4 regions of the Limnobaculum parvum genome follow, and region 3 is predicted to be linked to each of the others. Evidence: predicted binding sites of a transcription regulator. Region 3 holds the regulator's gene; each other region holds the start of a gene.

Region 1 (7,741 bases), 930 kb from region 3:
GAAGGTGTTTTTGAGGTATTCACTGTGTCTTACTCCTGCGTAACACCGTACTGTTTGCCGACCGCTGCCGCCATCAGTACTTCTTGTGTTGCCTGTTCAATAGGGAATTCGCCGCTGATACGGCCTTCATGCATAACCAGAATACGATCGCTCATGCCAATGACTTCCGGCATTTCAGATGAGATTAAGATGATGCTTAATCCTTCACGTTTGAACTGGTTAATAAGTTGATAGATCTCTTTCTTAGCACCAACATCCACACCGCGCGTTGGCTCATCCAGAATCAGAACGTTTGGACGCGTCATCAGACCGCGGGCAATAGCAATTTTTTGTTGATTACCACCGGACAACAGGCCAATGGCCTGCATCATCGATGGCGTTTTGATATTAAATAATTTAATGAAATCACTGACAGCCTGCTGCTCTTCAGCATGCTTTAGTGAGCCCCACTGTTTGCTGAAATAGCGTAATGCAGTAAGCGACATGTTTTCTTTAACCGACATGCCCAGTACCAGACCGTCACCTTTGCGGTCTTCTGAAATATAGACGATGCCATTTTTCAGACCATCCTGCGGGCTATGAATTTTTATATCATGTCCCTCAAGAACCACGCTGCCAAAGGTATGGGGCAGCGCGCCGTAAATCATTTTCATTAATTCAGTACGCCCGGCCCCCATCAGACCGGAAACACCCAAAATCTCACTACGGTAAAGGTCGAAACTAACATTGTGAACGCCTTTACCGGAAAGATTTTTTACCTGTAAGCGCAAATTACCGCGAGGCTGATCCAGTCGAGGGTAGAGATCTTCAAGACGACGCCCTACCATCATTTCAATCAGTCTGTCTTCATCTAAATCGGCTACCGGACGTTCGCCAATGAAAGCGCCATCGCGCAGCACCGTCACATCATCACAAATTTCAAAGATCTCTTTCAGACGATGAGATATATAGACGATACCGCAGCCTTGGGCACGCAGCTCATTGATGACGTTAAACAGCGAGGCGGTTTCGGTATCCGTTAGCGCATCCGTCGGTTCATCCATGATGATGACTTTGGATTCAAAACTCAGCACTTTGGCAATTTCTACCATTTGCTGATCGCCAATAGACAGCTCACTGACCAAACGGCGACTGCTGTAGTGCACATTTAAGCGACGCAGTAGACGATCGGCTTCCGCATAGGTTTTCTTCCAGTCAATACGACCAATGGCATTAACAAATTCCCGGCCAAGAAAGATATTTTCAGCAATGCTCAGTTGTGGAATCAGGTTTAGCTCCTGATGGATAATACCGATCCCCGCCTCCTGAGAAGCTTTAGGCCCGCTGAATGCGATTTCTTTACCAAGGTATTCGAGAGTTCCGGCATCTTTGGTGTAAATGCCGGTCAGTACCTTCATCAGCGTCGATTTACCGGCACCGTTCTCTCCCAGCAATGCCATCACTTTACCGGGATAGACGCTAAGACTGGCACCGGATAGCGCCTTCACGCCAGGGAAGGATTTATCGATACCGTTAAGTTTAAGCAGAGGTTGCATAGGAGTACCTCAAAACACAACGCCGGAGCACAAAATAATATTGGCGTAAGGAGAACATTCACCCGTACGTACTATGGCTCGGCTGCTATGGGATAAAGCCTTAAACTGTTCATGGGTGACATACTCCAGTGCAATAACATTGCCTTGGCGCTGTTCCAGTTGTTTAAGACGGGTCAGCAACTCTTGATGAATCTGCTGGTTCTTTTCTTTGATTTCACTGGCAATAATCGCTTTTTCAACCTGCATTTCATCCGTCACGGTATCAAATACCTGTAAGAATGAAGGCACGCCGAGCGTCAGTGCTAAATCAATGCGCTCAACAGATGCAGGAATGGGTAAACCTGCATCGCCGATAGTCAGTGTATCGGTGTGCCCTAACTGCGAAATCACGGAAGAGAGCATAGAGTTAAGCAGCTTACCTTTTTTCATTTATCCCACCTTCTATTGAACTGATTTGGCGGTTTTACCGTCATCGAAACGTTTCGTTATGGTCAGGAGTATTAGAAAAATCGTCGTGGAAAGCAAAAGTATTTTGGAAAAATTGTGATATTTATCGAAACGTTTCGATTTATAGCCAATGCCCACTTCAGCTGAAACGGTTAAGTCAGAATGGGTAAGTGCCACCTCAAGTCAGGATCACCAGAAGTATAGTTGGATAATTGATGTTCAGAACCCAAAAAAGAGTGGCTGAATTTATCACACGGAAGATGAGGAAAAAGGTACGGTTCAATAACGCTAGAAGCGAATTCTTGTTGGAGAGTACAAATAAGATAATCAAGCAGTGGGGGGTTCTCCCACTGCCATCTATTGAAGCGACTCATCTACAATCCGTTTTTGCCATTGTTGAAGCGAAATACACCCCGTCGGCAGACCGATATCGTAAACTTGCCCCATGCGTATCGAATACCCAGTGAGCTAATATCGATTACGAGCTAAACTTCAGGCCAATGATACCGACGATAATCAGACACAAACTGATTATTCTCATCATGCTGGCCGACTCCCCCAGCAAGACGATCCCCGTAATTGCAGCTCCAACGGCACCAATGCCAGTCCAGACAGCATACGCCGTTCCCACGGGGAGTGTTTTCATGGCATTTGCCAACAGAAAAACGCTGGCGGCCATTGCCACGGCGGTAATAATACTGGGGGTTAAACGAGTAAATCCTTGACTATATTTCAAACCAATTGCCCATACCACTTCCAACAAACCGGCAATAAACAGAATAATCCAGGCCATAATAGGTACTCCCCTGATACTTTGGGGTCGTCCCCTAAAATGATGACGCGTGGTTAGGTCGTCCCAACCAGCCAATAAACAGGTGCTGCCAATTTTATTTCTAGAAAGCCAAAAAATACAACAACACAGCTTCTCGACTATACCATGATTTTATTTCTGAACATAAAAAACACCGCCCCCAGCAAGCACAAGCCAGCCCAAATATAGTCGGTGCGAAAAGGTTCTTTAAGAATGTACATGGAAAAAGGAATAAACACCGTCAGACTAATCACTTCCTGAATAATCTTTAGCTGGCCTGCGCTAGCTACTTCATAGCCGATGCGGTTAGCCGGTACCTGCAATAGATATTCAAACAGGGCAATACCCCAACTGACTAATGCAGCAATCACCCAGGTTTTACTGTGAAAATATTTCAAATGCCCATACCAGGCAAAAGTCATGAACACGTTGCTTAGCGTCAACATGCAAACCGTGATAATCAATGATGACATGGCGGCTATACCCTGATAACAGAATAACCTGAAAAATTAGCTTCAACTGGCCCCTCGTTCAATTACACTACCAACATGGCGAATATCTTCTCCGAAACCACGAACGGTGTTACAACCACTGAGCGCTGAAACTACAACGATAAAAACTTAGGCAAGACAAAACAGATAAGGCCGTAAACGGCCTTATGCTGGCGATTAAGAAAATTACTTAACGCGAGATACGTATTCGCCAGAGCGAGTGTCTACTTTAATCACTTCGCCTACCTGAACAAATAGTGGAACTTTTACTACCGCACCGGTAGATAAGGTTGCTGGTTTACCACCGGAACCCGCAGTATCACCTTTCAGACCAGGATCGGTCTCAATAATTTCCAACTCAACAAAGTTAGGTGGGGTTACAGCGATTGGCGCACCATTCCACAGGGTCAGAATACACTCAGCCTGCTCAACCAACCATTTAGCACTATCGCCAACGGATTTTGCATCAGCAGCTAATTGATCAAAACTTTCATTGTTCATGAAGTGCCAAAAATCACCGTCGTTATATAGATAAGTCAGGTTCATATCCATAACGTCAGCACCTTCAGCACTATCGGTAGATTTGAAGGTTTTCTCTAATAACTTACCAGAAATCAGTTTACGCAGACGAACGCGAGCAAAGGCTTGGCCTTTACCTGGTTTCACAAATTCACTTTCAATAACGGCACAAGGTTCGCCGTCTAGCATGATTTTAAGACCCGGACGGAAATCGTTGCTAGAATAAGTCGCCATGATGGTCCTCTTTCTTGATTAATTAGGTAGCTCAGCTAAAAATGGCGCACATTGTAACCTATAACACCGCAACTAGAGAAGGATGGTTGCAACAGTTATCGGATGTTATTACCGATCCTGAAGAATTATTACGCTTTTTATCTCTTGAGAATCACCCTGAACTACGTGCTGGCTTAGCGGCTCGTCGTCTGTTTGCCGTACGTGTCCCTCGGGCATTTGCAGCAAAAATGAAAAAAGGTGATGCCAATGACCCTTTGTTGCGACAAGTCATTACGCTACAAGATGAGTTTTTTGAAGCGCCAGGTTACAGTACCGATCCTTTAGAAGAGCAAACTTCAGCCGTCCCTGGTCTATTGCATAAATATCATAACCGGGCCTTACTGCTGGTTAAGGGAGGATGTGCCGTTAACTGTCGGTACTGCTTCCGCCGCCATTTTCCCTATCATGATAATCCTGGCAATAAAGAGGGGTGGAAAAACGCGCTAAATTATCTCAGCCAACATACGGAGCTGGACGAACTTATCTTTTCCGGCGGCGATCCGTTGATGGCAAAAGATCATGAGCTGGACTGGCTAATAACAGAGGTAGAAAAGATCCCTCATCTACAACGCTTACGTATTCATTCTCGTTTACCTGTAGTTATCCCCGACAGAATAACGGATGAGCTATGTCAACGCTTGGCCCGTTCGCGCTTGCAGATCGTTTTAGTGACCCATATTAATCATGAAAATGAGATTGATGCTGATGTAAAAAACAGCATGCAGAAATTAAAAAATATTGGAATAACCTTACTAAATCAAAGTGTATTATTAAAAGGAATTAACGACAATTACAACACATTAACTAACCTAAGCAATGCATTATTTAATGCAGGAATATTACCTTATTATCTCCATGTTCTAGACAAGGTACAGGGCGCAGCTCATTTTATGGTAGATGACAATGAAGCTCGCCATATCATGAGAAAAATGTTGGAAACAACATCGGGCTATTTAGTTCCTAAGTTGACTCGTGAGATTGGAGGCCAACCCAGTAAGACACCATTGGATTTGAATATAACTGATTTATAATTCAATTAAAAAAATCATAGGAGAGCACATCAAGGAAGTACTAAACCGCTGATGGTTCTCTTATGAAAAATATTAATTAATATTCAAAATAATTTGAATTAATATATTTTAACCAATAAATTACAATTGCTATGAAATATTTTTTCAAACCAACACAATTCTCTATTCTTTATATTGCCTTTACTTATTTACCGGTTGGGAATAAAACCGTATTATATCCATTGATGGAATAAATACATATTGGATCGGCTTAGATGAATATCATCAATATTTATGAACCTGAATATGTACGTCGATTTCAATGTAATGGCGGTGGATGCTTATGTACCTGCTGTATTGGTAAAGAGATCCCTCTGGATAAAATTAGCACGCAGGCTTATCTGAAAAGCTCTGATGAAAATATCCGCACCGTGGCTCAACAAAGCATCCAACTGGCAAAAACCGATCTGGAAAACTGGGGCACCATTCATCTGACCAAGGACAACTACTGCCCGTTTTTTGATAAAGGTCGCTCCTGTACTTACTGTCTTATTGGCCGCAGAGACGATCTCCACACTCGTCCTAAATTCTGCTTAGATTACCCTTATGTCAATATTCGTTGGCAAAACGAGCTACGCAAAAGTTTGGCGATTGAGTGCCCTGAAGCTTGTGGCCAAATTCTAATGAGCCAAACCTCCATCTGGTTGGAATCAAAAAAATTAATTTCATCCCGGAGCCAATCACCCCTCAACGATATCTATCACAAGGTTAACTCCAAGTGTATTGCTATTGCACTGCGTCCAGAACTGTCGCTTTCAGAACGATTAATGGCAATCGGCGAATTAGTATTGCCGATAAGCCGAGATGATTACACCAATAAAAAACAGAAACAGCAGACCATCAAAGAATTGAATCTGCGGGCCGAGTTATTGGCTCATGATTATATTAAATCCCGCATGAGTATGATCCCCCGCAATAATGTGGCCCGCTGGCAGTTATTTGCTCAAATTGGGTCTCAGGTAACAGAATTAGCCAACGTTGAAACTTTGCCCAACATGGCGACCTTCTGGAATGAGGTGCACCATGATATTCTCCAGCAGTCGACAGAGAGTGGTGCTCAGAAAATTGCTGCACTTGAAAATGCTTGGATACAAACTGTCACTCCGGTATTTAACGAATTCCCTCATGTGGTAACCAACTATCTATTTTATCGCCTTTACCACGATAGCTTCCCCTATCATGCAAAGATGTCAGAGGAAGAAACCTATTATCAACTGATCGCTGACTGCTTTATATTGCGCAATCTGATTGGCTATTGGGCTCTGAAATATTCTCAACTCAGAAAATCAAAAATGATCGATATTGTGAATATTTATCACCGCTGGCGCCGCCAATATCCAGAATCATTTAAGCTGTCGGCCGACAGCCTGAAAGAAGCAGGTCTTTATCATCCGGAAAATATTCTCCAACTCCTATGGAATCCCATATCTTAACCGTTTCTTATCATTCATTTTTAGAGCATAAAAAAACCCCGGCATAAAAAACCGAGGTTTCTACTATTCAGACTGGCTGAATGTATAGGGGAATTACATCATTCCGCCCATACCACCCATGCCGCCCATACCACCAGCAGCACCCATGTCTAATTTTTCATCTTTCGGTAAATCAGTCACCATACATTCAGTCGTGATCATCAGACCGGCGATTGAAGCAGCGTATTGCAGAGCAGAACGGGTTACTTTGGTTGGATCCAAAATACCCATATCGATCATATCGCCATACTCTTCAGTGGCTGCGTTATAACCGTAGCTACCGTCACCGGCTTTCACGTTATTTGCCACAACAGAAGGTTCTTCACCGGCGTTAGCCACGATCTGACGTAATGGTGCTTCCATTGCGCGTAACGCAACACGGACACCAACGGTTTGATCTTCATTATCACCCTGCAGATCGGCAATTTTCGCAGCAACGCGAATTAATGCTACACCACCACCAGCAACCACACCTTCTTCTACCGCTGCGCGAGTCGCTTGCAGAGCATCTTCTACACGCGCTTTTTTCTCTTTCATTTCAATTTCAGTTGCAGCGCCCACTTTCAGCACAGCAACACCGCCAGCTAATTTAGCTACGCGTTCTTGCAGTTTTTCACGGTCGTAGTCAGAAGTTGCTTCTTCAATTTGCTGACGAATTTGCGTTACGCGGCCTTTAATAGCGGCTTCGTCACCAACGCCATCAATGATGATGGTAGTATCTTTGTTGATAACAACGCGTTTTGCCTGACCTAAATCCTCTAGAGTCGCTTTTTCCAGCTCTAAACCGATTTCTTCAGAAATAACCGTACCGCCAGTCAAAGTCGCAATGTCTTGCAACATGGCTTTACGACGATCGCCAAAACCAGGTGCTTTGACAGCAGCCACTTTTACGATACCGCGCATGGTGTTAACTACCAGCGTAGCCAATGCTTCACCTTCCACATCTTCGGCGACGATAACCAGTGGTTTACCCGCTTTAGCAACAGCTTCTAATACTGGCAGCATTTCACGGATGTTAGAGATCTTCTTATCCACTAACAGAATGAAAGGACTTTCCAGTTCAATAGCACCCGTTTCTGGTTTGTTGATAAAATAAGGTGAGAGGTAACCGCGATCAAACTGC
Region 2 (7,741 bases), 1.8 Mb from region 3:
TCCAGTTCTTTCTTAATTTCATCTAACCAAGTTAGCAGCTTTTCAATCTTGGCGGCGGTACGATCGCCAGGCGCTGATAAACCTAAGTGGTCGGCAATTTCCGCATACTGACGCCGAGACTGTGGGCGGTCATATTGGCTAAAGGCAGTTTGCTTGGTTGGGTTATCATTTGCGTTATAGCGAATAACGTTACAGATTAACAACGCATTAGCCAAGCCGTGTGGCAGATGGAATTCTGAACCTAATTTATGTGCCATTGAGTGGCATACACCCAGGAAGGCGTTAGCGAAGGCAATACCGGCAATAGTGGCGGCATTATGAACACGCTCACGGGCAACCGGATTTTTAGCCCCTTCTTTATAGCTAACGGGCAGATACTCTTTAAGCAGTTTCAGCGCCTGTAGAGCCTGACCATCAGTATATTCATTAGCCAGAACAGATACGTAGGCTTCTAATGCGTGGGTTACCGCATCTAAACCACCAAAAGCACACAATGATTTAGGCATATTCATGACGAGATTGGCATCCACAATAGCCATATCAGGTGTTAATGCATAATCGGCTAATGGGTATTTCATACCGGTAGCATCATCAGTGACAACGGCAAACGGTGTTACTTCTGAACCTGTGCCAGAGGTGGTGGTAATTGCAATCATCTTTGCTTTTACACCCATTTTTGGGAATTTATAGATACGTTTACGAATATCCATAAATCTTAACGCCAGTTCTTCAAAGTGTGTTTCTGGATGCTCGTACATGACCCACATGATCTTAGCCGCATCCATTGGAGATCCACCGCCTAATGCGATGATGACATCAGGTTTGAAGGAGTGCATCTGCTCCGCCCCTTTGCGCACGATGCTTAGGGTAGGGTCTGCCTCTACTTCGAAGAAAACTTCAGTTTCAACACCATACTGTTTTAGTACCTTGGTGATTTGATCGGCATAACCGTTGTTGAATAAGAAGCGGTCTGTAACGATAAAGGCACGTTTGGCACCATCAGTCGCAACTTCTTCTAAAGCAATGGGTAATGAGCCACGACGGAAGTAGATTGATTTAGGAAGTTTATGCCATAACATATTTTCTGCTCGCTTAGCCACAGTCTTCTTATTAATAAGATGTTTGGGTCCCACGTTCTCGGATATCGAGTTGCCGCCCCATGAACCACAGCCTAAGGTCAGTGAGGGTGCCAGTTTAAAGTTATACAGGTCACCGATACCGCCCTGGGAGGTTGGGGTATTGATCAGAATACGGGCTGTTTTCATTTTATCGCCGAAGTACGCGATACGTTCACCCTGATTATCCTGATCGGTATAAAGGCCAGAGGTATGCCCAATACCGCCCATAGCAACCAGCTTTTCGGCTTTCTCTACGGCATCTTCAAAATTTTTGGCACGATACATTGCCAGCATTGGAGAGAGTTTTTCGTGAGCAAAAGGTTCTGTCTCATCAACGTGAGTTACTTCGCCAATCAATACCTTGGTCGTTGCAGGAACGGTTAAGCCAGCCATTTCTGCAATTTTTACTGCGGGTTGACCTACGATAGCGGCGTTGATACCACCATTTTTTAGTATGATACCCTGGACGGCTTTCAACTCCTGGCCTTTTAGCATGTAGCCGCCATGAGAGGCAAAACGTTCACGCACGGTGTCATAAATCGTATCAACCACAATAACAGACTGTTCAGATGCACAGATTACGCCATTGTCAAAAGTTTTAGACATCAGGATAGATGCAACAGCACGCTTAATATCAGCGGTTTCATCGATAACGACAGGGGAGTTACCTGCGCCAACACCAATTGCAGGTTTACCTGAGCTGTAAGCGGCCTTAACCATACCCGGCCCGCCGGTTGCCAAAATTAGGTTGATATCTGGGTGATGCATTAACTGGTTCGATAACTCAACGCTAGGTACATCAATCCAACCAATAATATCTTTCGGAGCTCCGGCTTCAATAGCAGCTTGCAGAACAATATTGGCAGCTTCATTAGTGGCGTTTTTAGCGCGAGGGTGTGGCGAAAAGATAATACCGTTACGGGTTTTCAGACTGATAAGTGCTTTAAAAATAGCGGTAGATGTTGGGTTAGTGGTTGGAACAATACCACAAATAATACCCGTTGGTTCAGCAATGGTGATCGTACCGAAAGTATCATCTTCTTCCAGAATACCGCAGGTTTTCTCATCTTTGTATTTGTTGTAAATATATTCGGAAGCGAAGTGGTTTTTAATTACCTTGTCTTCCACAATACCCATGCCAGATTCTTCAACCGCCATTTTGGCCAGAGGAATACGGGCATTTGCTGCCGCTAGGGCGGCTGCTCTGAATATCTTATCGACTTGTTCTTGAGTATAATTAGCATACTCACGTTGAGCTTTTTTCACTCGTGCAACAAGCGCGTTAAGTTCAGTGGCGTTACTTACAGTCATTGTGACTCTCCTAAGATTGATAAATTTTTTTAGTGAGTAAGTCGTGACGCAGGTATCAAGTATAGTGGAAGCTCTGTTGTCTCAATACGATTTACTTACTGAAAAAATTTAAGCTAATCTATTGTTATAACTAAATTTATTTTTATCGGTAAATAATGAAAGTGTTTCAAGGATCTATCTGTTTGGTACTTGCAACACAGCTTACCTATTCAGAGTGATTGATATTGTGATGAACATCACATAAGAAGCATGCTGACACCTTTCAGCAAGCCATTTTGTTACATTTTTATCCATCAAGCGTTCGGGCATTACATTTATATAATTTTAGTTTGCTATATTAGGGTTATATCTTTGCATTTTTCTATAACTGGGTGTTGTATCCGGTTTTTAGCGCTAGACCCTAAAAGATAACTCTATTACATTAAGCACCGTTTGAGTTTGAGCTGCGGTTATTACATAGGGAGTCCACAATGGGCCATGCCATGTTGGATTTATCAGGATACATTAAGTTCCTTGTTGGTATGTTTGCATTAGTTAATCCGGTGGGCATTCTTCCGGTCTTCATCAGTATGACGAATTATCAGTCGCCGACGGCCAGAGATAAAACCAATTTAACGGCTAACTTATCTGTAGCCATTATATTGTGGTGTTCACTGTTTTTAGGTGATGCGATATTGCATCTGTTTGGGATTTCAATCGACTCCTTCCGAATTGCGGGCGGAATTCTTATTGTGACCATCGCCATGTCGATGATTAGCGGTAAGTTGGGTGAAGATAAACAGAACAAACAAGAAAAAACGGAAACCGCAATTCGTGACAATGTTGGCGTTGTACCATTAGCGCTTCCGCTAATGGCTGGACCGGGGGCGATTAGCTCTACTATCGTCTGGAGTACTCGGTATAACACTTGGATGGATTACCTAGGTTTCTTTGTTGCGATTGCCTTCTTTTCGTTCTGTTGCTGGTTATTGTTCCGCGCGGCACCCTTGTTAGTTCGTCTGTTAGGACAAACCGGAATTAACGTGGTAACCCGTATTATGGGGTTATTACTGATGTCGTTGGGAATCGAGTTCATTATCACGGGAATTAAAGTTTCTTTCCCAGGGTTACTGGCTTAGATACGGCGTTCAGTAAGATAAATAATAAAAATCCCCGCCTAATTTGAACTGTCCAAGTTATTGGGGTCAGTTCAATTTGCGGGGATTTTTATTATCAACGATGTCAATGTCGTAATTAAGCCGACTATTCTTTCCAGAGAATATGACAGAACTTATGGTTTTTCTCCCGACTAATAAGGATTCGGGCAAAAATATCATCAACTTCGTCTTCTTCATTCGTCAGGCCAATAATAACTTCGGCGAAGAAATCCGGATTTAAATCAAAGTCTACGTGTTCAAGCCATTCATCAGAAGGATCGTGAAGCTCTGCGGCTCCACGATCTTCAAACTGCAGGTTGAACAAAATGACATCCGCTGGATCCAGATTATCGGAAGCCAGTTCTAAAAAAATATCGTAAGCCTGATCCAGCGTTTCATCTTCATCAAGCCGGTTATCTAAATCAAAATCTGCTATATCCATCGGGGTGCTCTTTAAAGAGAATCATTAAATGTTGTTGTTATAGTAATGGACTGAAGAAATAAAATAAACGTTCGATTATTCTATTCCACATAGGGCGGGTTGCCCACTCTTCCGGATTAAGTCGCGTTGACCGGGCGATATAGTCTTCCTGTACACACGCCAAATCTTCAGCAAATGTCCGGTCATCGACGGTGACGGTCACTTCAAAATTTAACCACAGGCTGCGAATATCTAAATTTACGGTTCCTACCAAACTGAGCTGGTCGTCAACCAAAACGCTTTTAGTATGGAGTAATCCACCGCCAAACTGATGTATTTTTACACCGGCTTCAAGGAGTTCAGAAAAGAATGAGCGGCTGGCCCAGCCAACCATCAAAGAATCATTTTTCTTCGGTACAATAATATTAACGTCAACGCCTCTTTGAGCAGCAGTGCAGATGGCGTGCAGTAAATCATCGCTGGGAACCAAATAAGGCGTTGTCATAATCAAACGCTTTCTGGCGGAATAAACGGCGGTAAGCAGAGCCTGATGAATCATCTCTTCAGGAAAACCTGGGCCGGAGGCGATAACTTGTACCGTATGGCCGTCTTCTTCTTCAAAAGGCAACATGGAGGTATCCGGTGCCTGAGGAAGTTGGCGTTTACCGGTTTCTATCTCCCAGTCACAGGCGTAAATGAGCCCCAGCATGGTTGCTGCAGGGCCTTGTATCCTAGCCATGAGGTCTATCCATTGGCCAACGCCTGCCCCTTGTTTAAAGAAACGAGGATCAACCATATTCATACTGCCAGTATAGGCAATATTATTATCAATAATGGCGATCTTCCGATGTTGGCGTAAATCCATACGACGAAGAAATACACGCAACACATTAACTTTTAGGGCTTCAACCAGCTCAATGCCGGCACTTTTCATTAATTCGGGATAAGGCGTGCGGAAAAAATGCATGCTTCCTGCAGAATCAAGCATTACCCGGCAGTGTACCCCCCGACGAGCCGCCGCCATCAGGGCTTCGGCAACATTATCTACCTGACCACCGCTTTGCCAGATGTAAAACACCATCTCAATACTGTGTTCAGCTAACTCAATATCATGGATTAATGATTTTATGGTGCTTTCACTGGTGGTTAACAATTGAAGATGATTGCCTCTGACTGCGGGAACACCGTGGCGATGGGCACAAAGTTGGAATAACGGTTCGGACACTGGACTAATGTGGGTGGCAAAGATACTTTGGCAATTTTTTAATTCGCCTAACCAAGTTGCCGTGGATGGCCACATCTCTTTAGCCCGCTCTGCCCGCCGTTTACCGAGATGAAGTTCTCCAAATAGGAGATAGGCCACAATACCGACTAGGGGAAGGATATAGATAACTAGCAACCAGGCCATGGCAGAGGGGACTGAACGCCGTATCATCAGCACTCGGAGCGTAACACCCGCTATCAGTAACCAGTAACCTAATACCAGTAACCAACTCAATACGGTATAGAAAGTGGTCATCGGAAATTTGTTATCCTGTTTGCTTCAAAAATAAAGCGTTGAGTTTACGCAGAGTCGCGAAAAGGTAAAACACTTCTTTCAAGTGTGTTGTAGATTTTGTTACTTATTTTTTGATTTATTCATCCCAAAGAAAAAATTGTCTGCGATACAATTAACACACCTTTAGTTGTTTGAAGATACCTTAGACATTATGCACAGATCAAGAACTGAAGTGGCACGCTGGCGCATGTTACGGCAGGCACAACACCGGCGCCATCGCTGGCTGGAAGGGCAATCTCGCAGAAATAGCCGAATACATCACATAAGGACAGATAAACAACTGGGCCGCCAACAACGCGCTCTGCTGTATGCGAATATCCACGATTGGTAATAACATAACACAGAACCGTTAATATGTAGGTAGGGGTTCCCGGTTATCGTTTTATGAGAACCCCGATAGCGCTAGAATACGCGCTTAAATGGTTTTACCGTTACATTTTGATAGACACCAGCATTAACATAAGGGTCTTTATCAGCCCACGCTTTAGCTTCTGCCAGCGTAGTAAACTCAGCAATAATGACTGAACCTGAGAAGCCTGCGGTTCCGGGGAGTTCTCCGTCAGCGATAGGATTTGGGCCTGCAACGATTAAACGCGCTTCATCCTTTAGCGATTGTAAACGTGCTAAGTGAGCAGGGCGGGCGGCGAGACGTTGCTCTAAAGAGCCGGGTACATCTTCAGCATAAATCAGATATAACACGATATTATTCCTCGATATTATGGTCACAATTTTCGGGTGATGAGAAAGATGATATTACATGATTTATTGCCGCAACTTATAGATATTATAACCTGCGTGATAAATGAAAATATGCAGACTATCGCTTGAGTAACGTGTACGCTGTAATACCAATATGTTAAATTGATATTGAATCTCATTACCATTTTCATTTAGAATTCCCCCATTCCAGAACAGTGAAGTGGTTCCTTTTGAAAAAATTCTTTCTGGCGCGTCGTTTTTCTTGGCCGCTTACTTTTTCAGTCTGTCTACATGCATCGTTTATCGGTGGGTTGGTGTTCGCCTCGATAAACGAACCGGTTGAAATTCCCGCACCAGATGATTCGGCTCCCATGAATGTTGTGATGGTTAATCCTGCCATGTTTGCTACACCTGCGGTAGTGGCAGAGGAAAATACCCCTGCACAACAACCAACGGCGAAGCCTGAACCCGAGCCGGAAAAGGTTAAACCAGAACCTATTCCTGAGCCACCGCCGGTGGAGAAGCCTAAGCCTGTTGAAGTAGAAAAACCAAAGCCGAAACCGAAGCCAAAGCCGCTCGAAGAGCCGAAAAAACCGCCCCAAAAAGAACCTAAGCCAAAAAGAGAACCGGTGAAAGAACGGACTGAACAGGCAGAGGTAGAAAAACCGGCAACAGCGCCAATCTCGACCCCTAATACCAGCCCGGTAGCCAGCGGCCCGGCATCTTCGGTCAGTGGTGCTGCGCCAGCAACAGGATCGAAGATATTAAAACAAGTCGAACCCGCTTACCCTAAACAGGCATTCGATCGCCGTATTGAGGGGCAGGTTGAGATTATGTTTGATATTGATGAAGATGGGCGTATTGAAAACGTCCGTATTTTGTCCGCTACGCCGCCAAGAATGTTTGAACGGGACGTGAAAGATGCATTGAAAAAATGGCGCTATACGCCAGTTGTGGTTAAAGATAAAAAACTGTCGATTATCTTCAAAATGGACGGTGGGGCACAAATCCGCTAATGGTTACTGGCATGCTAAATAAATAGAACAGGCCGCTATTGCGGCCTGTTCTATTTTGGAATGATTAATGACAGAGAGAGTAAAATTAATCGAAAGAGAGGTTTCTTTTGTTCTCTGGCAGCGATCGAGAGGTACCTAGATCGTTAACGGCGACATAAGTAAAGATGGCTTCTGTGACGCAATAGCGTTGTCCGATAGGTTCAGAAGCGACTTTTTTAACCCAAACTTCCATATTCACCGTGATAGAACTACGACCCGTACGCATACAGTGTGCATAGCAACACACGACATCACCTACAGTGACAGGCTTTAAGAACGTGATGGCATCGACGGCAACCGTTACTACGCGTCCGCGGGCAAGCTCTTTGGCCAGAATAGCGCCGCCAATATCCATTTGTGACATGATCCAGCCACCAAAGATATCACCATTGGCATTGGTATCTGCGGGCATTGCTAGAGTTCGGAGAACCAACTCTCCACGA
Region 3 (7,741 bases):
GGGTGCATGTAGCCATCATCAAACGTCCAGTTGTGTGGGAAGACCTCCAGCATTTGCTCGGAATAACCCATGTACTCCTGCACGCCAAAGTTAGGCACCCACAGGTCGAAGTGCAGCGCGGCTGCGTGGCAAATGGGTGACAGATCGGATGGACCGTGGGAACCGGTACGTACCTGATACATGGCGGCGAAGTCAGCAATGCGGCGCATATGGGTAATCCCGCCGGCGTGGGTGATGGTGGTACGGATATAGTCGATCAGTTGCTCTTCAATGAGCTGTTTGCAATCCCAGATGCTGTTGAAGACTTCACCCACGGCGATAGGGGTAACGGTATGCTGGCGGATCAGACGGAAACACTCTTGGTTTTCTGCTGGCGTCGGATCTTCCATCCAAAACATGCGGTAATCTTCAATGCTTTTGCCAAAACGGGCCGCTTCAATTGGCGTCAGGCGGTGGTGCATGTCATGCAGCAGGTGTTCATCAAAACCAAACTTGTTACGCACGGCGTCAAACAGTTTTGGCGTGAAATCTAGATATTTCTCGGTGGACCACAACTGTTCTTCCGGGTAGTGACCTTTGGTTGCTGGTTCATAAGCCAAGTTTTTACCTTTGCTCAAACCATAGGTAGTTTTCATTCCCGGCACGCCGCATTGAACGCGAATGGCTTTAAAGCCCATCTCTTTATGCTTAGCGTAGTCTTCCAACACTTCATCAATGGTTCGGCCGGTGGTATGGCAATACACCATGACCCCAGTGCGTGATGCGCCACCGAGCAGTTGATAAACCGGCATATTGGCTGCTTTGCCTTTGATATCCCATAGTGCCATATCAATGGCGGAGATGGCGGACATGGTGACCGGACCACGACGCCAGTAAGCGCCTTTATAGAAAAATTGCCAGATATCTTCGATTTGATGGGCATCTCGGCCAATTAATTGTGGGCAAAGATGATCCTTAAGGTAGGAGGCAACGGAGAGCTCGCGGCCATTGAGGGTGGCGTCACCAACGCCATAAATGCCTTCATCGGTAGTGATCTTGACGGTAACGAAGTTACGGCCCGGGCAGGTAACAAAAACTTCAGCTTTTACGATTTTCATAATGCATTCATCCTGACGGAAAAATAGAACCAATTCGGTATAGAAAGTGAACACAAGATACTCATGGATTAACTACCATACAAGTAGGTCTAGAATATTAATGGCGGGAAAGTTTGAGATATGTGACCGAAATCACCGTGGAATTTATGATGTTTAATGACTAGTTATTTATTAATTATGAATTATTATTTATTACGGATTTTTTAATAATTATTTTATTATTAAATGGTAAGCAGATTTTATTGGTATTTTTATTTATACAAATTGATTTTATATTCAATTTTGGTAGTGTGGAGTCATTCGCGGTGAAATCAATAGGTCAAGTTTTATGGACAGTAATACATCAGTTAATCGCAATACTTTTGATAACGTTATGTTACCCGTGTATGCGCCAGCAACGTTTGTGCCGGTAAAAGGTAAGGGGAGTCGGGTCTGGGATCAGCAAGGAAACGAGTATATCGATTTTTCTAGCGGTATTGCCGTTACCGCGCTGGGACATTGTCATCCAGCTTTGGTTAAGGCACTGAATACCCAAGGTGAGATGATTTGGCATACCAGTAATCTGTTTACCAACGAACCTGCTTTGCGACTGGCCCAGAAACTGATTGATTCAACTTTTGCTGACCGGGTGTTTTTTGCTAACTCTGGTGCTGAAGCCAATGAGGCCGCGTTTAAACTGGCTCGCCGTTATGCCATTACTCGCCATAGCCCTTATAAAACAAAAATTATTGCGTTCAATAATGCCTTTCACGGTCGTACGCTGTTTACTGTTTCCGTTGGTGGCCAGGCTAAATATTCTGATGGTTTTGGCCCAAAGCCAGCGGATATCATACATATTCCTTTTAACGATCTGGATGCGGTTAAAGCGGTTATTGATGACCACACTTGTGCTGTCGTACTGGAACCGGTTCAGGGGGAGGGTGGAATTACACCTGTCGACGCCGAGTTTCTGCGGGGGGTTAGAGAACTTTGCGATCGTTATAAAGCACTATTGGTATTTGATGAAGTACAGTCTGGGATGGGCAGAACCGGTTCACTGTTTACCTACATGCAATACGGCATTGTTCCGGATATTTTAACTTCAGCCAAGGCATTGGGAGGCGGTTTCCCGATTAGCGCGATGCTAACCACCGATGAAGTGGCGCAAGTGATGGAACCCGGGGTTCACGGTACAACCTATGGCGGCAACCCGTTAGCCTGTGCCGTAGCGGAAGCGGCTTTTGATGTGATCAATACGCCAGAAGTGTTGTCAGGTGTGCAATCACGTTATGAGTACATTGTCACCCGTTTGGAAGAGATTAATCAACGTTATCATGTATTTACAGATGTTCGCGGCTTAGGGCTGCTCATCGGTGCTGAACTACAGCCAAATTATCAGGGTATGGCGCGAGAATTTCTTGCGGCATCAGTAGAAAATGGCCTGATGCTACTCAATGCTGGCCCTAATGTTATCCGTTTTGCCCCTTCTCTGGTCATTCCCGAGGATGATCTACAACAAGGAATGGCACGCTTTGAAAAAGCGGTGAAGCAAATGGTTGAGGTTAAATAGCATTGACCGTTAGTTTAAACGTTCTTCCTAATTAGCGGCATTAGCGGCTGCCGCTATTTGTATCTTAAACAGCGTGATGACAAGCGGTCATCACGCTGAAATAGAGAGAGTTTCAGAGGATATTCAAGATATTATCTTGCGCCGGAGTTTAAGCCCTTCGGCCGTAAAAATGAGAGGGTACATATTGTCTTTGTGACTGGCCGGAAGACCATCGTATCTAGCGTCAGGACGTGTTGGGCCTAGTCCGCCTCTCCTTCTTCCCTCAATTTCCTCTTCAACCACATTCCATGATGCGGCCTTTGCTGCCACGCCAGTGACGAAATAGTATGCATAGTCGTAAGATGCGCCAGTATCCGCTCGATATGTTTTTCCATTGAGGTCTCTGATAGCTCATCGTTATCCTCGGATTCTACAATGGGCAATATGCTGTTATCCCCGCTGGGACCATCATATTCTAGGCGCTGTTGGCAGGTCTGAATCAGGATCTCACAGGCGTTTAAATACTCCTGCGCCAATGTAGGAACCAACACATATTGGTCTCGAGCGATAGTTGTCATTGCATTTAAATGTTCAACCAAAAACTGGCTATGGGTAACCCACAGGCGCATATCGGCCAAGTAGCGAGTATTAAAGCCCGGCTCCTGCATGGCCTGATTCAATGCGGTAAAAAGAGTATTGTGAGCCTGATTAACCTTCATTCGGGTATAGGCGAGTTCCGCTACATCATTAGTCATATTAAATATTTGACGCAGGTGCTGTTGATACGTTTCCAGAGCGCTGTGGGCATTTCTACGCAACGTGGCACTTTGCCATTGAGGCCATAACCATAAGCTGCTGGCAAACGCCAAAATACAACCGATGACCGTATCTATCATACGAGGAAGCAGATAATTCATACCGCTATTGGAGATAATCTGTAGGGTGTAGAGCGCAGTAATCGTAAAACCAATCACAGCGATTCCATAATTCTTACGCACAATCAAATAGGAACAAAACGTCAGTACCAGCATTAGCACCAACATCAGGTTTTGAGAGTAGTAGAGATGAAGAATGGCGCCACCAGCAAGAATCCCAATCATGGTACCCAGCGAGCGGTGCTGAATACGTATTCGGGTGGCACTATAGCCGTTCTGGCTAACCACCATAATGGTCATGAGTATCCAGTAGGGTTTGGGAAGATTAAGCGTCAGGCCAATTCCAGCACCAGCGGCTAGTGTGATGCCAATGCGAGCCGCGTTTTTTAATGCGACAGATTTAAGTGAACAATAGTTTTTCAGCGCCAGCAGAAAAGGGAGATGACTCTGTATTGGCATCAACGTGCGGTTATATAGCGGTTTTTGGCGGCTAAGTAAGTGAGCGATACGGCTAAAATGGTAGTAACAAAAAGCGCCAACGGGATTATTCGGATGGTGATGGGCGATTTTTTCCAAGGCGGATAGGTCACTATTCATGTTGAATGGGACCGGACGGCGATGGTAGAGAATGTCATCAGCTAAAATCTGTAAACGGTGGCTAATGGTTTTTGCATTATGGCGAATAACGGCTTCAGCTTGGCTCTGCTCAACCAGTTTTTGTACTTCGCCGGGTTGATGCAGGCTAACGGTAATATGTTCCTGTAAATCGAGAGCAACCTGAAACGCCTGAATTAATCGCCGATGGCGAGGGTGTTTCAGGTTGGTAATCATATAGATTTGTTGGTAAACCAACGCGATGGTATCCATCACTTGCTGCTGGCGTAATAGTAATGGAGGGAGCGCCTTCTCCGGGTCGGTATGTTGAGTAAGTAAGCTGTACTTCTCATCCATATAATACGCCAACTGCCGGTAAAGCAGGCTGAGTGATTCTCGCATGGGTTGTTCTTGCCAAAGCCGAAACCACAGGCGGATAAACAAACCATACCAGACAGTACCAATGACAAATAATAGAGCCACTCGCCAAATGGGTAAATTGCCTGCCATACCGAGCGTAAAAATGGCGGTCACTAATGCTGCAGGCATTAACCGTCCATAAAGAGGACTGATTTCAGCCGTCACGCCAAATAATAGCGTCAGAATAAGCATGCATAGCGGCAGCGGAACAGACCACAACAGAAGAAACTGCAATAATACACTGCTGATAACAAACAACGTGGCACCGATAGCCAGTCGTTTGAAAAAGTGTTTATGGGGAGTATCGAGACCACCAATGCTGCAACAGGCAGGAACAAGCGAAAGTAAAAAGCCGGTTGGTAGATCGCCTAATAGCCAAAACAGAAACACGGGCAAACAGAGAACCAGAGTTTGGCGGAGAGCATAGTTGACTTCTGGATGATAAATAACTCGTCGCCACATAGGTCTCCCGGGAAAAGGGGAGCGGACATGGCTTCAGGAGGCCGTAAACATGTCCGCTTCTCTTTATTAGTTAACGGGTCCCGTAGACAACGATAGTTTTTCCATGAGCGGAAATCAGGTTCTGATCTTCCAGCATTTTTAAAATACGTCCTACCGTTTCACGGGAACATCCAACAATTTGACCAATTTCCTGACGGGTGATCTTGATTTGCATACCGTCTGGATGAGTCATTGCATCCGGCTGTTTAGCCAGATTGAGTAATGTTTGTGCGATACGGCCCGTAACATCAAGGAAGGCAAGACTTCCTACTTTCTCAGAGGTAACCTGCAAGCGGCTAGCCATCTGAGCGGATAAACGCATTAAAATATCCGGATTAACTTGAATGAGCTGGCGAAATTTTTTATATGAAATTTCAGCAACTTCACATGCTGTTTTTGCCCTGACCCAAGCACTGCGTTCCTGACCTTCTTCAAACAGGCCAAGTTCTCCGATGAAGTCCCCTTGATTGAGATAGGAGAGAATCATCTCTTTACCTTCTTCATCCTTAATTAGAACGGCTACGGCACCCTTTACAATATAGTAAAGAGTTTCTGCTTTTTCACCTTGGTGAATAAGTGTGCTCTTGGATGGATATTTATGAATATGACAATGAGATAAAAACCATTCGAGAGTAGGGTCTGTCTGCGGTTTGCCGAGAACCATTTGTTGTTATCCTCTTTGTAGTCACTGCCCAACACAGCAAAGCGAGAAGCTTGCCGAAAATCTTATCCGCCCCGAAGCATATAACTTGCCAAGTGGGCGCTATTATAACTGATGTAAAAAAGAATATAGAGGTGTTTGTGGGCTGGTGTTGCATCAGCCTGATTGAACTCTAATTTATCTATTATACCCACCCTATGGTTTTAACACAGGTTGAACCAAGAGTCTCGTGTTGTCTTGCTAAAATGAGGGCTAAGCGGCGCTGAATCGGGTTGTTCGCCTGTTTTACCCTCACTTTTCTATTCTAATATTCTGCCTTCTAATAATTGTTGTATTAAGGGTGTGATAATTAGCTCCATCGCCAGTCCCAATTTCCCCCCCGGAATTACTAAGGTATTTGTTTGGGAGATAAATGAACCCTGTAACATGACTAGTAGATAGGGAAAATCAATGCCTGTCAGCCCCCTGAAGTGAATAACCACGAGGCTTTCGTCCATAGTTGGAATGCTCTTCGCAGAAAATGGATCTGAGGTATCAACGGTGGGTACGCGCTGGAAGTTGATATGGGTTCGGGAGAACTGGGGGGTGATGTAATTGATATAGTCGTCCATCGAGCGGACAACCGAATCCAGCACGGCTTCCCGGGAGTGCTCCCGCTCCACCGTATCGCGGATTAGTTTTTGTATCCACTCTAGGTTGACGATAGGAACAACGCCAACCAGCAGATCGACGTGTTGGGCAACATTATGTTTCGCAGTGACGATGCCACCATGTAGTCCTTCATAAAATAGCAGATCGGTGGTTTCTGGTAAGGGTTGCCAGGGGGTAAATGTACCGGGTGTCTGGTTATAGGGAACGGCTTCATCATAAGTATGCAAGTACTTACGTGTGCGTCCGTTTCCGGTTTTTCCGTATTCAATAAAGCTGTTTTCCAGCAGAGCGAAGTCGTTAGCTTCGGGGCCGAAATAACTGATATGACGTCCTTGTTCTCTGGCTTTACGGATTTCCGCATCCATCTCTGGGCGCGTATAGCGATGGTAGGCATCACCATCTATACGTGCGGCATTTAAGCTTAACTGCTGAAATATTTTCCTGAAGGCCAAGCTAGTGGTGGTAGTACCGGCTCCGCTGGAACCGGTAACTGCAATGATTGGATGTTTTGCTGACATTAACCTGATTCCTTAATTCTCATGGTTATTACCAGAGCATAGTCGGATTGGTGCCGGGATGTCACAAAATTTTATTCCAAGAAATCAATACTCCGGATAAGGTTGTTCTTCCATATCATCACTGAACCGATCTTTGGGCATAATATTGATGGTTTCATGTAACTCTGACCAAACTAATATTATCTGACCGCTTTTTAGCTGACGCTTAACATCGTCCACTTTTTGTTGTAATGATCTTTCATGCTCTCCGTAATCGGTACCTTCACGCAGAACAAACGATTCGATAATACTTTCCAGCGTCTCGGGAGCCAGTTGCTGCCACGGGATCATCATTTATTTTTCTCCAGATAGTGGGTTAACCATTCAGGGATGCGATGCTCCAACCACATCTGCGGCTTTTTCCATGTGCCACTGACAAAGCCAACGTGCCCGCCATGTTCGGTTAATTGATATTCGATATTCTCCGGCAGGCTGTTCCGCTCAGGAATGACATCCGGTGACATAAAAGGATCGTCTTTGGCATGTATAATTAGCAAAGGAATACGTATCTGATGTAATACCGGCAGGGCGCTGCACTTTTGATAATAATCGGTGGCATCTTTAAATCCATGTAATGGTGCGGTGAGAGCGTCATCAAACTCACGGATTGAGCGAATATTTTTCAGTGATAAATCGGGCAGCGGCATAATACCGGGGTAGCGGACAAGCTTGCGTTTGGTGCTCTGTTTTAGCAGACCAAGCAGATATCGATGATAGACTCTCGACAGTCCTTGTTCCAGTCGACGTGAACAGGGATCGAGCATTAGCGGAGCGGAGACAATCACCGCCGCCTCAAGTGGAACTTGGTCGCCTTCTTCTGCTAAATAACACCCTAACATATTGCCACCCAGCGAGTA
Region 4 (7,741 bases), 1.1 Mb from region 3:
AATAGCACTGGCTATGGGCATGGAAGTTCTGGTGTACACCCCGAGCCAGAACAAAAGCATTGAACAACCTAATTTACGCGTCGTTACGTTAGATCATTTGCTCGCGGAGTCGGATGTAATTAGTTTGCACTGCCCGCTGACAGAACAAAACACCGGTCTGATTAATCAGAGTAATATCGCCAAAATGAAAGACGGTGTAATGCTGCTTAACACCTCGCGTGGTGGGTTAATCGTCGAACAAGATCTGGCTGATGCATTGAACAGTGGAAAAGTTGCCGGTGCAGGGTTGGATGTACTGTCCGTCGAACCGCCGTCAGAAAATAACCCGCTGCTTAATGCCCGTAACTGCATTATTACGCCTCATATTGCCTGGGCGCCAAAAGAAGCTCGTCTGCGCCTGATGGAAATTACGGTCAACAACCTGAAGCACTTCATCGCCAGTAAACCACAAAACGTGGTGAATTAAATCCGACGTACTAACGGGGCAATGTGAAACATCATCATTGCCCCGTTGTTTCCGACTATTTTCTGATTAAATAACGAATAGTTGGCCCATCCTGCTGAATATCCAACACCTCATAGCCATGATTTTTGGCATCAAGAGGAATATTGTTGATGGATTGCGGGCAATCACTGATCACTTCCAGTATTTCCCCTGCCTTTAACTGAGGCATCGCTTCTAATGTTGCAACCGCAGGATAAGGGCAAGGCTCACCCACCATATCTAAACGGTAATTCGGAACTATATTTAGATTATCGTGACTCATGCGACGTCCTTACTGGTATCAAGAGAAATGGCGCTTTGGGCATTCTTTTTGGCAAAAAAGTGTTTTTCCCACCACAGCATGACAGCAAAGACTAAAGCTAACAAAATATAGGTAACTAACAGACCACCATAAGGACCAAAAGTATCAAGCAGATTTACCTTGTCATAGTTGGTCGCCAGCGCCGGGGCGATATCGTCCCAATAATAGGCCAGAATAGTTGCACCGATAACGTTACCTATACCTACCCACCAATAATGAACTTGTCCTTCAACGGCACGATACATCCAGCCAGTTTCACAGCCGCCCGCTAATACAATACCGAAACCAAACAGCAAGCCACCCAATACCGCATTTGGCCCAGCCCACATAATTTTTGGATGAGCCCCCATCTGTACATAGCTGAAGATACCAATGGCACTTACCGCCATACCGATAATAATAGCTTTCGCCATATGAGTACGCCCGGTGATCCACAGGTCGCGGAAAGCCGATGTGAAACAGATTTGAGCCCGTTCAATCAGTAAGCCAAACCCCAGACCAAACAGCATCGCAATACCCAGTTTAGGGCTGCTGGTCATCTCCACCATTCCCCAGATAACCATCAACAGGAAAATAATCATACCGATGCGAAAACGACGGCGAGCCTGAGCAGGTTTTTGAGTCAATGGTGATGCAGCACTGACCTTTTGCAATTTGATCGGTATCCGAAATATCGGTAACAAGGTAAAACGAGCGCCGAAGTAAGAGCCCACCGCCGTCGCCAGCGCAAAAAACCAGGCATGCAGTGAAAACTGTGGAATACCGGTAAAGAAAGCAGCCAAATTACAGCCCATCGCTAAACGAGCGCCGAAACCAGCAATAATGCCCCCCAGTACCGCCTGAAAAATACGGACCCGATGTTGTGGTAAACGCAGCTTAATATTATTGGCCCATAGTGCAGCAGCAATACAGCCACCGAACATACCAATAATCATCATGCCATCAATTCGATCCAGCGGTGTTCCTTCAAGACCAATCACTTTGAAATAACCCCATTGTTGAGGATCGGCACCAAATAGCTGAGCAATATGGCCACCCCAGCGGGTAAATTCACCCGTTACCGCCCAAAAAGTACCGGTTAAACCAAAGTAGTAAGTAGAAAGAATACCCGCTGCAATAACCGCAGGGAGAGGGGCCCAGAACTTTATCAGGTACTGGGTTTTAAAATCTTGCCAACGCATAGATTTCTTATCCTTGAAAAAATTATTTTAAATAAATAATTGTTCTCAATAGTGATAAATCAATCTTAATCAGGAACAGTATCAGCACTTGCCAGCCAGAAGGCGACAAACAAGATAAGAATTGATGTATTGCAGTATTAAGTAACGAACAGACGCTGAGCTGTTAGCATCAGAGCCGCGTTATTTTACCCAATAACATGTAAAAAAACTGTGATGTATTTGTGTAATTCAGCAAAGTTTATCGCAATAAAAAACGGCACAAAGGCCGTTTTTTTATTGCGATTGTTACCGTAAAAATTATTTCAGTAACTCAGCTACTTTTGGCGTGAAGTAATCCACATTCAGTAAGTGATCCTGACCCATTAACTGACCGCGACCATACCAGTTGATTCCACCTAACTTCAGGCTCAAACCGTTAATATCAAAATTGAACACATAACCATTTGAACTGGTAAAAGTGAATTGGTTGTTCTGCATCTGTAATAAGTTGAAAGTTAAGCCATTATGAAAATAAGCTTGAACGCGCTCCATATATACTGGCGCTAATAAACCAAACAGACGAGCGATTTCAGTACGGTAAGCTTCAACCGTAAGTTTCTCCGGTAAAATTCGGGCAATCAAAGAAAATATATCAACGTTAGCCAAAGCGACGGCCAACTTAGTGGTTAATGACGCATTGAGACGTTCTTGGTTAATGGCGAACTCTTGCTTGCCATCTTTATTGTCGTCAGATTTATCTGACGTAGGCTCCAAAAATTCAGCAAAATTAGGCGTGATTAAGACGGTTGAAGCAATATACGCTGCACAGGCCGCATCTTGCTCTGGACGACGCTCACCAACAAATAACGAGAATGATTTATCGTTAGAAGTATCAATAACATTGTCTTTTAAGTAGTTAGCTACTTCTTCTGGTGTCTTATCGCCACGAACTAATGCACATAATATATTCATATGGCCATCATGACGTCCACCGCCAAAGGTCGGAGCTGATGCTACAACAGTACTTTGAATAATAGGTAATGCAGGAATAGCTAAAATGTTTTTTTCTATGTTCATGTGTTAATTATCCGTAAATTAAATACAAATTAAACAAAACCTTTCACCTCATTATATGCAGGCTTCAGTTTAATATCAGATTAAACCCATCAATAATGGCAATAGGTGAATACTCCTATTTATATAATAGCATAATAAAAAAAAGCACCAGATGAGAGTCATCACTGGTGCTTTTTATGTAATTTTTAATGAATAAAGGCTTACAAACCTTTACCCATAGACCATTACATCTTATTCATTACTAGAATATGAACGGCGACGTGGGGCGCTATTGCCACCTTCACGGTTACCGTTACCAGCCTCACGGCGTGGACCTCGGGATTGACCATCACGACCACGACCCGCGCCACCATTGCCAGAAGAACGACGTTCACCATTAAAAGGACGACGCTCACCACCACCAGCAGGGGCACCATCACGGTGACCACCGCCACCACGGCGAGGCTCACTGGCAGGTGCATCACCCATCAGTTGCATATTTAATGGTTTATTCAGTACACGCGTTTTGGTGAAGTGCTGTAACAGCTCTCCAGGCATCCCTTTTGGCAACTCGATCGTTGAATGAGTGGCGTACAATTTGATGTTACCGATGTAACGGCTGCTGATATCTCCCTCATTGGCGATAGCACCAACGATATGGCGAACTTCAACACCATCATCACGACCCACTTCAATGCGATACATCTCCATTTCGCCAACGTCACGACGTTCGCGGCGTGGTGGTGCCTCGCGGCTGTTACTGTTGCTGTTATCGCGTTCACGACGACCAAAACGATCGTTGCTACCACGATCGTCACGATCGCGCATTTCACGGCGAGGACGACGATCGGCTGGCGCATCCGGTGGCAGAATCAATGGACGTTCACCCTGAGCCATCTTCAGCAGTGCAGCTGCCAGTGTTTCAATGTCCTGCTCTTCCGTCGGCTGTAATTTAGCCAACAGCGCACGATATTGATCCAAATCGCTGCTTTCCAGTTGCTGGCTAACGCGAGTAGCAAACTTCTCTAAACGGCGCTTGCTTAACAGCTCACCTGAAGGCAAATCAACTTCAGGAATAGTAATTTTCATAGTACGTTCAATATTGCGTAGTAAGCGACGCTCACGGTTCTCAACGAACAGTAATGCACGGCCTGCACGCCCCGCACGGCCAGTACGACCAATACGGTGAACATAAGACTCTGAATCCATTGGGATGTCATAGTTTACAACTAGGCTGATACGTTCGACGTCTAAACCACGTGCAGCAACATCAGTAGCAATCAGAATATCCAGGCGACCATTCTTCAGACGCTCCAGAGTTTGCTCACGCAGAGCCTGATTCATATCGCCGTTTAACGCGGCGCTGTTATAGCCGCTGCGCTCTAATGCTTCAGCAACTTCCAACGTAGCATTTTTGGTGCGAACAAAGATAATCGCCGCGTCAAAATCTTCAGATTCCAGAAAACGAACCAGCGCTTCGTTTTTACGCATACCAAATACCGTCCAGTAACTCTGGCTGATAGCGGGCGTATTCACGACGCTGGATTGAATGCGAACTTCCTGCGGATCTTTCATGAAACGACGGGTAATACGACGAATTGCTTCCGGCATGGTAGCAGAGAACAGTGCGGTCTGATGTTCAGCCGGGATCTGCGCCATGATGGTTTCAACGTCTTCAATAAAGCCCATGCGTAACATTTCATCAGCTTCATCCAGCACTAAACCTTTCAGTTTAGATAAATCTAATGTACCGCGTTTCAGGTGATCTAACAGACGACCTGGGGTGCCTACTACAATTTGTGGACCCTGACGTAAAGCACGCAGTTGAACGTCATAGCGCTGACCACCGTACAGGGCAACTACGCGAACACCCGACATATTTTTAGCGTATTCAGTACAGGCTTCCGCCACCTGAACAGCTAATTCACGGGTTGGTGCCAATACCAGAACCTGTGGGCAGGCCATATCGGCTTGAATATTGTTAAGAAACGGCAATGCAAACGCCGCCGTTTTACCGCTACCGGTTTGCGCCATGCCTAATACATCGCGACCTTCCAGCAGGTGTGGAATACAAGCAGACTGAATCGGGGATGGTTTTTCATATCCCATATCGGTCAATGCTTTTAATAAAGGTGCTGATAAGCCTAAATCAGCAAAAGAGGTTTCTATCTCAGACATGTACACGTGCCTCACTAAAAATGGCGGCCAGTCTACATACCTTATTGAGAAAATACTCAGTCATTTTCATTTAAAAGTGTGAACCAGCTCAAATTAGATTAAAAAACGAACAGAAAAACCGCCCTCGTTTGCCATCAAGACACGCAAGGCCAATTTTACTTAATCGTCAGTCTATTTTTTATCCGATTCTGATAGGTCGTCTTGCTCTAGCCCGAACAAGGCTAATTCCAACAGTGCATAGCGGTGCTCAACAAAGTTATGTACATTATTGGCAACCGTCAGTTTGAACAACGCCACGGCGGTGTTCTTGTCCCCCAGACTCAGGTAGTGTTTACCTAAATAGAAGTCAGTTTCACTGAGATGCTCAGCGAGCGAAGTGTTATCCGTTGCTTCTGCCTGTAAGCGGCTAACCAGCGTTTTTTCGCTGATGTTACCCAGGTAGAACTCCACAATATTCCAGCCCCACTCACCTCGTTCAGCCTTAGCATAATGCTCTTCAAGAGCCTTTTTTGCTTTGCCTGAATCAATCTCTTTTTCAGCTAAATATAGCCACAGAGACCGGAAAGGATCGTTAGGGTCGTCATGATAAAACGCCAGCAGATCATCCTGCGCTAAAATGTAGCGACCGCCATAATACAAGGCAATCCCTCGGTTTAAACGCGCGTAGTTATAAGTTGGATCAAGCTCTAATACAGAATCAAACGCATCATAAGCAGCATCAAAGTTGCCGCCCTGCGTCAGATATATTCCTAAGTAATTGAATGCCTCTGGAATATCAGGACGAATCATTAACGCTTGCGAAAAGTCATTACGTGCTAATGCCCGCAGTCCAAGACTGTCGAACAATACGCCACGCTCATACAATAGCTGCGCTCTTTCATCACCTGATAAGACTTGGCTCGCAAGGATCTGTTCCATGCGTGCCAACATCACTTCCTGTTGCAGCGTTGGCTGCAATGGAATTGCCAAAACGCCATATTTACGCCCTTCAAGGCTACTACAGCCTGTCAACAGAATGACTGCTGCCACAATGTAGCACCAGCGCAAAATAGGCTTCATTTCAACTCCCGGAGACAAACATGGGATAGGTATCCTACCATCCACTTGCTTTTACACAAGAACTCCCTGTCCCAGTCATACACATGGTGACTTGTCATTATACAACAACAAGACACCGTGTAATTAATTACAGTAATAATAAATATTACCGTTATTGCTCTTCAGATGCGGCAGGAGCTTCTTGACTCGGCGCGGTCGCTTCTTTAATACTTAAGCGAATACGGCCTTGACGATCAACTTCCATCACTTTCACCTGAACTTCCTGACCCATTTGCAGGTAATCTGATACTTTCTCTACACGCTTATCTGCGATTTGAGAAATATGCACCAGACCTTCTTTACCGCCAACGATAGAAACGAAAGCACCAAAGTCAACAATACGAGTAACCTTACCGGAATAAACACGATTGACTTCAACGTCAGCAGTGATCTCTTCGATGCGGCGAATAGCATGTTTAGCTTTATCACCGTCAACGGCTGCAATCTTCACTGTACCGTCATCTTCGATTTCGATAGTCGTACCAGTTTCTTCAGTCAGAGCACGGATTACCGCACCACCTTTACCGATGACATCCTTAATTTTCTCAGGATTAATCTTGATGGTGTGAATACGTGGAGCAAACTCAGAAATATCACCACGTGGAGCAGAAATAGCCTGTTCCATCACGCCAAGAATGTGCAGACGTGCACCTTTAGCCTGATTCAGAGCCGCTTTCATGATCTCACGGGTAATACCTTCAATTTTGATATCCATCTGCAGTGCAGAGATACCTTCGCGGCTACCGGCTACTTTAAAGTCCATGTCACCTAGGTGATCTTCGTCACCAAGGATATCTGACAGAACAACAAAGTTTTCATCATCTTTCACCAGACCCATTGCGATACCCGCAACGGCAGCTTTAATTGGCACACCTGCATCCATCAGTGCTAATGAAGCACCACAAACAGAAGCCATAGAAGATGAACCGTTAGATTCAGTAATTTCTGATACCACACGAACAGTATATGGGAATTCAGTCTGGTCAGGCATCACGGCTAATACGCCGCGCTTCGCTAGGCGACCGTGACCAATCTCACGACGCTTAGGTGAACCAACCATACCGGTTTCGCCTACAGAGTACGGAGGGAAGTTATAATGGAACAGGAAGCTGTCGGTACGCTCACCGGTTAACTCATCAATGTTTTGAGCATCACGGGCTGTACCCAGCGTTGCCACAACCAGAGCCTGAGTTTCACCACGAGTAAACAGTGCTGAACCATGGGTGCGTGGTAATACGCCAGTGCGTACATCCAGACCACGAATCATATCTTTTTCACGGCCATCGATACGCGGCTCACCGCGCAATACGCGACTACGAACTACGTTCTTCTCGATGCTGCTCAACATATCGCCAATTTCGCTTTGGTTTAAGCCAGCATCTTGCGCTAACAGGGCAGCAACTACGTCAGCTTTAATCACGTCGATTTGAGCATAACGTTCTT

What was found. Region 3 encodes CRP, which controls carbon source genes, mostly activating them, when cyclic AMP is high. Its sites were predicted from a motif close to ATGTGANNNNNNTCACAT; they were not measured.
Region 1: the regulator CRP is predicted to act here: its motif matches at 2,077-2,094, upstream of rbsD (D-ribose pyranase).
Region 2: the regulator CRP is predicted to act here: its motif matches at 2,654-2,671, upstream of adhE (bifunctional acetaldehyde-CoA/alcohol dehydrogenase).
Region 4: the regulator CRP is predicted to act here: its motif matches at 5,277-5,294, upstream of yrbN (protein YrbN).

Annotation. Positions count from the first base shown of each region.
Region 1 is NZ_CP029185.2:441,640-449,380, reverse strand. Features, by position in the region: gene rbsC (ribose ABC transporter permease) at 1-23, opposite strand, end outside; gene rbsA (ribose ABC transporter ATP-binding protein RbsA) at 30-1,535, opposite strand; gene rbsD (D-ribose pyranase) at 1,545-1,964, opposite strand; gene sugE (quaternary ammonium compound efflux SMR transporter SugE) at 2,461-2,775, opposite strand; gene HYN51_RS01440 (DMT family protein) at 2,913-3,266, opposite strand; gene HYN51_RS01435 (entericidin A/B family lipoprotein) at 3,309-3,407, opposite strand; gene efp (elongation factor P) at 3,471-4,037, opposite strand; gene epmB (EF-P beta-lysylation protein EpmB) at 4,079-5,107, shown strand; gene fliB (flagellin lysine-N-methylase) at 5,362-6,579, shown strand; gene groL (chaperonin GroEL) at 6,673-7,741, opposite strand, start outside.
Region 2 is NZ_CP029185.2:1,522,158-1,529,898, forward strand. Features, by position in the region: gene adhE (bifunctional acetaldehyde-CoA/alcohol dehydrogenase) at 1-2,429, opposite strand, end outside; gene HYN51_RS06120 (YchE family NAAT transporter) at 2,900-3,547, shown strand; gene HYN51_RS06125 (HI1450 family dsDNA-mimic protein) at 3,672-4,007, opposite strand; gene cls (cardiolipin synthase) at 4,045-5,505, opposite strand; gene HYN51_RS06135 (YciY family protein) at 5,696-5,875, shown strand; gene HYN51_RS06140 (YciI family protein) at 5,947-6,243, opposite strand; gene HYN51_RS06145 (TonB family protein) at 6,474-7,259, shown strand; gene yciA (acyl-CoA thioester hydrolase YciA) at 7,345-7,741, opposite strand, start outside.
Region 3 is NZ_CP029185.2:3,352,127-3,359,867, reverse strand. Features, by position in the region: gene manD (D-mannonate dehydratase ManD) at 1-1,097, opposite strand, end outside; gene argD (bifunctional acetylornithine/succinyldiaminopimelate transaminase) at 1,426-2,646, shown strand; gene HYN51_RS14155 (YccS/YhfK family putative transporter) at 2,886-4,976, opposite strand; gene crp (cAMP-activated global transcriptional regulator CRP) at 5,047-5,679, opposite strand; gene HYN51_RS14145 (phosphoribulokinase) at 5,976-6,845, opposite strand; gene HYN51_RS14140 (YheU family protein) at 6,930-7,178, opposite strand; gene HYN51_RS14135 (hydrolase) at 7,175-7,741, opposite strand, start outside.
Region 4 is NZ_CP029185.2:576,919-584,659, reverse strand. Features, by position in the region: gene HYN51_RS02015 (D-2-hydroxyacid dehydrogenase) at 1-466, shown strand, start outside; gene yedF (sulfurtransferase-like selenium metabolism protein YedF) at 522-767, opposite strand; gene yedE (selenium metabolism membrane protein YedE/FdhT) at 764-1,987, opposite strand; gene HYN51_RS02000 (hypothetical protein) at 2,285-3,043, opposite strand; gene HYN51_RS01995 (DEAD/DEAH family ATP-dependent RNA helicase) at 3,275-5,200, opposite strand; gene yrbN (protein YrbN) at 5,193-5,264, opposite strand; gene nlpI (lipoprotein NlpI) at 5,372-6,259, opposite strand; gene pnp (polyribonucleotide nucleotidyltransferase) at 6,411-7,741, opposite strand, start outside.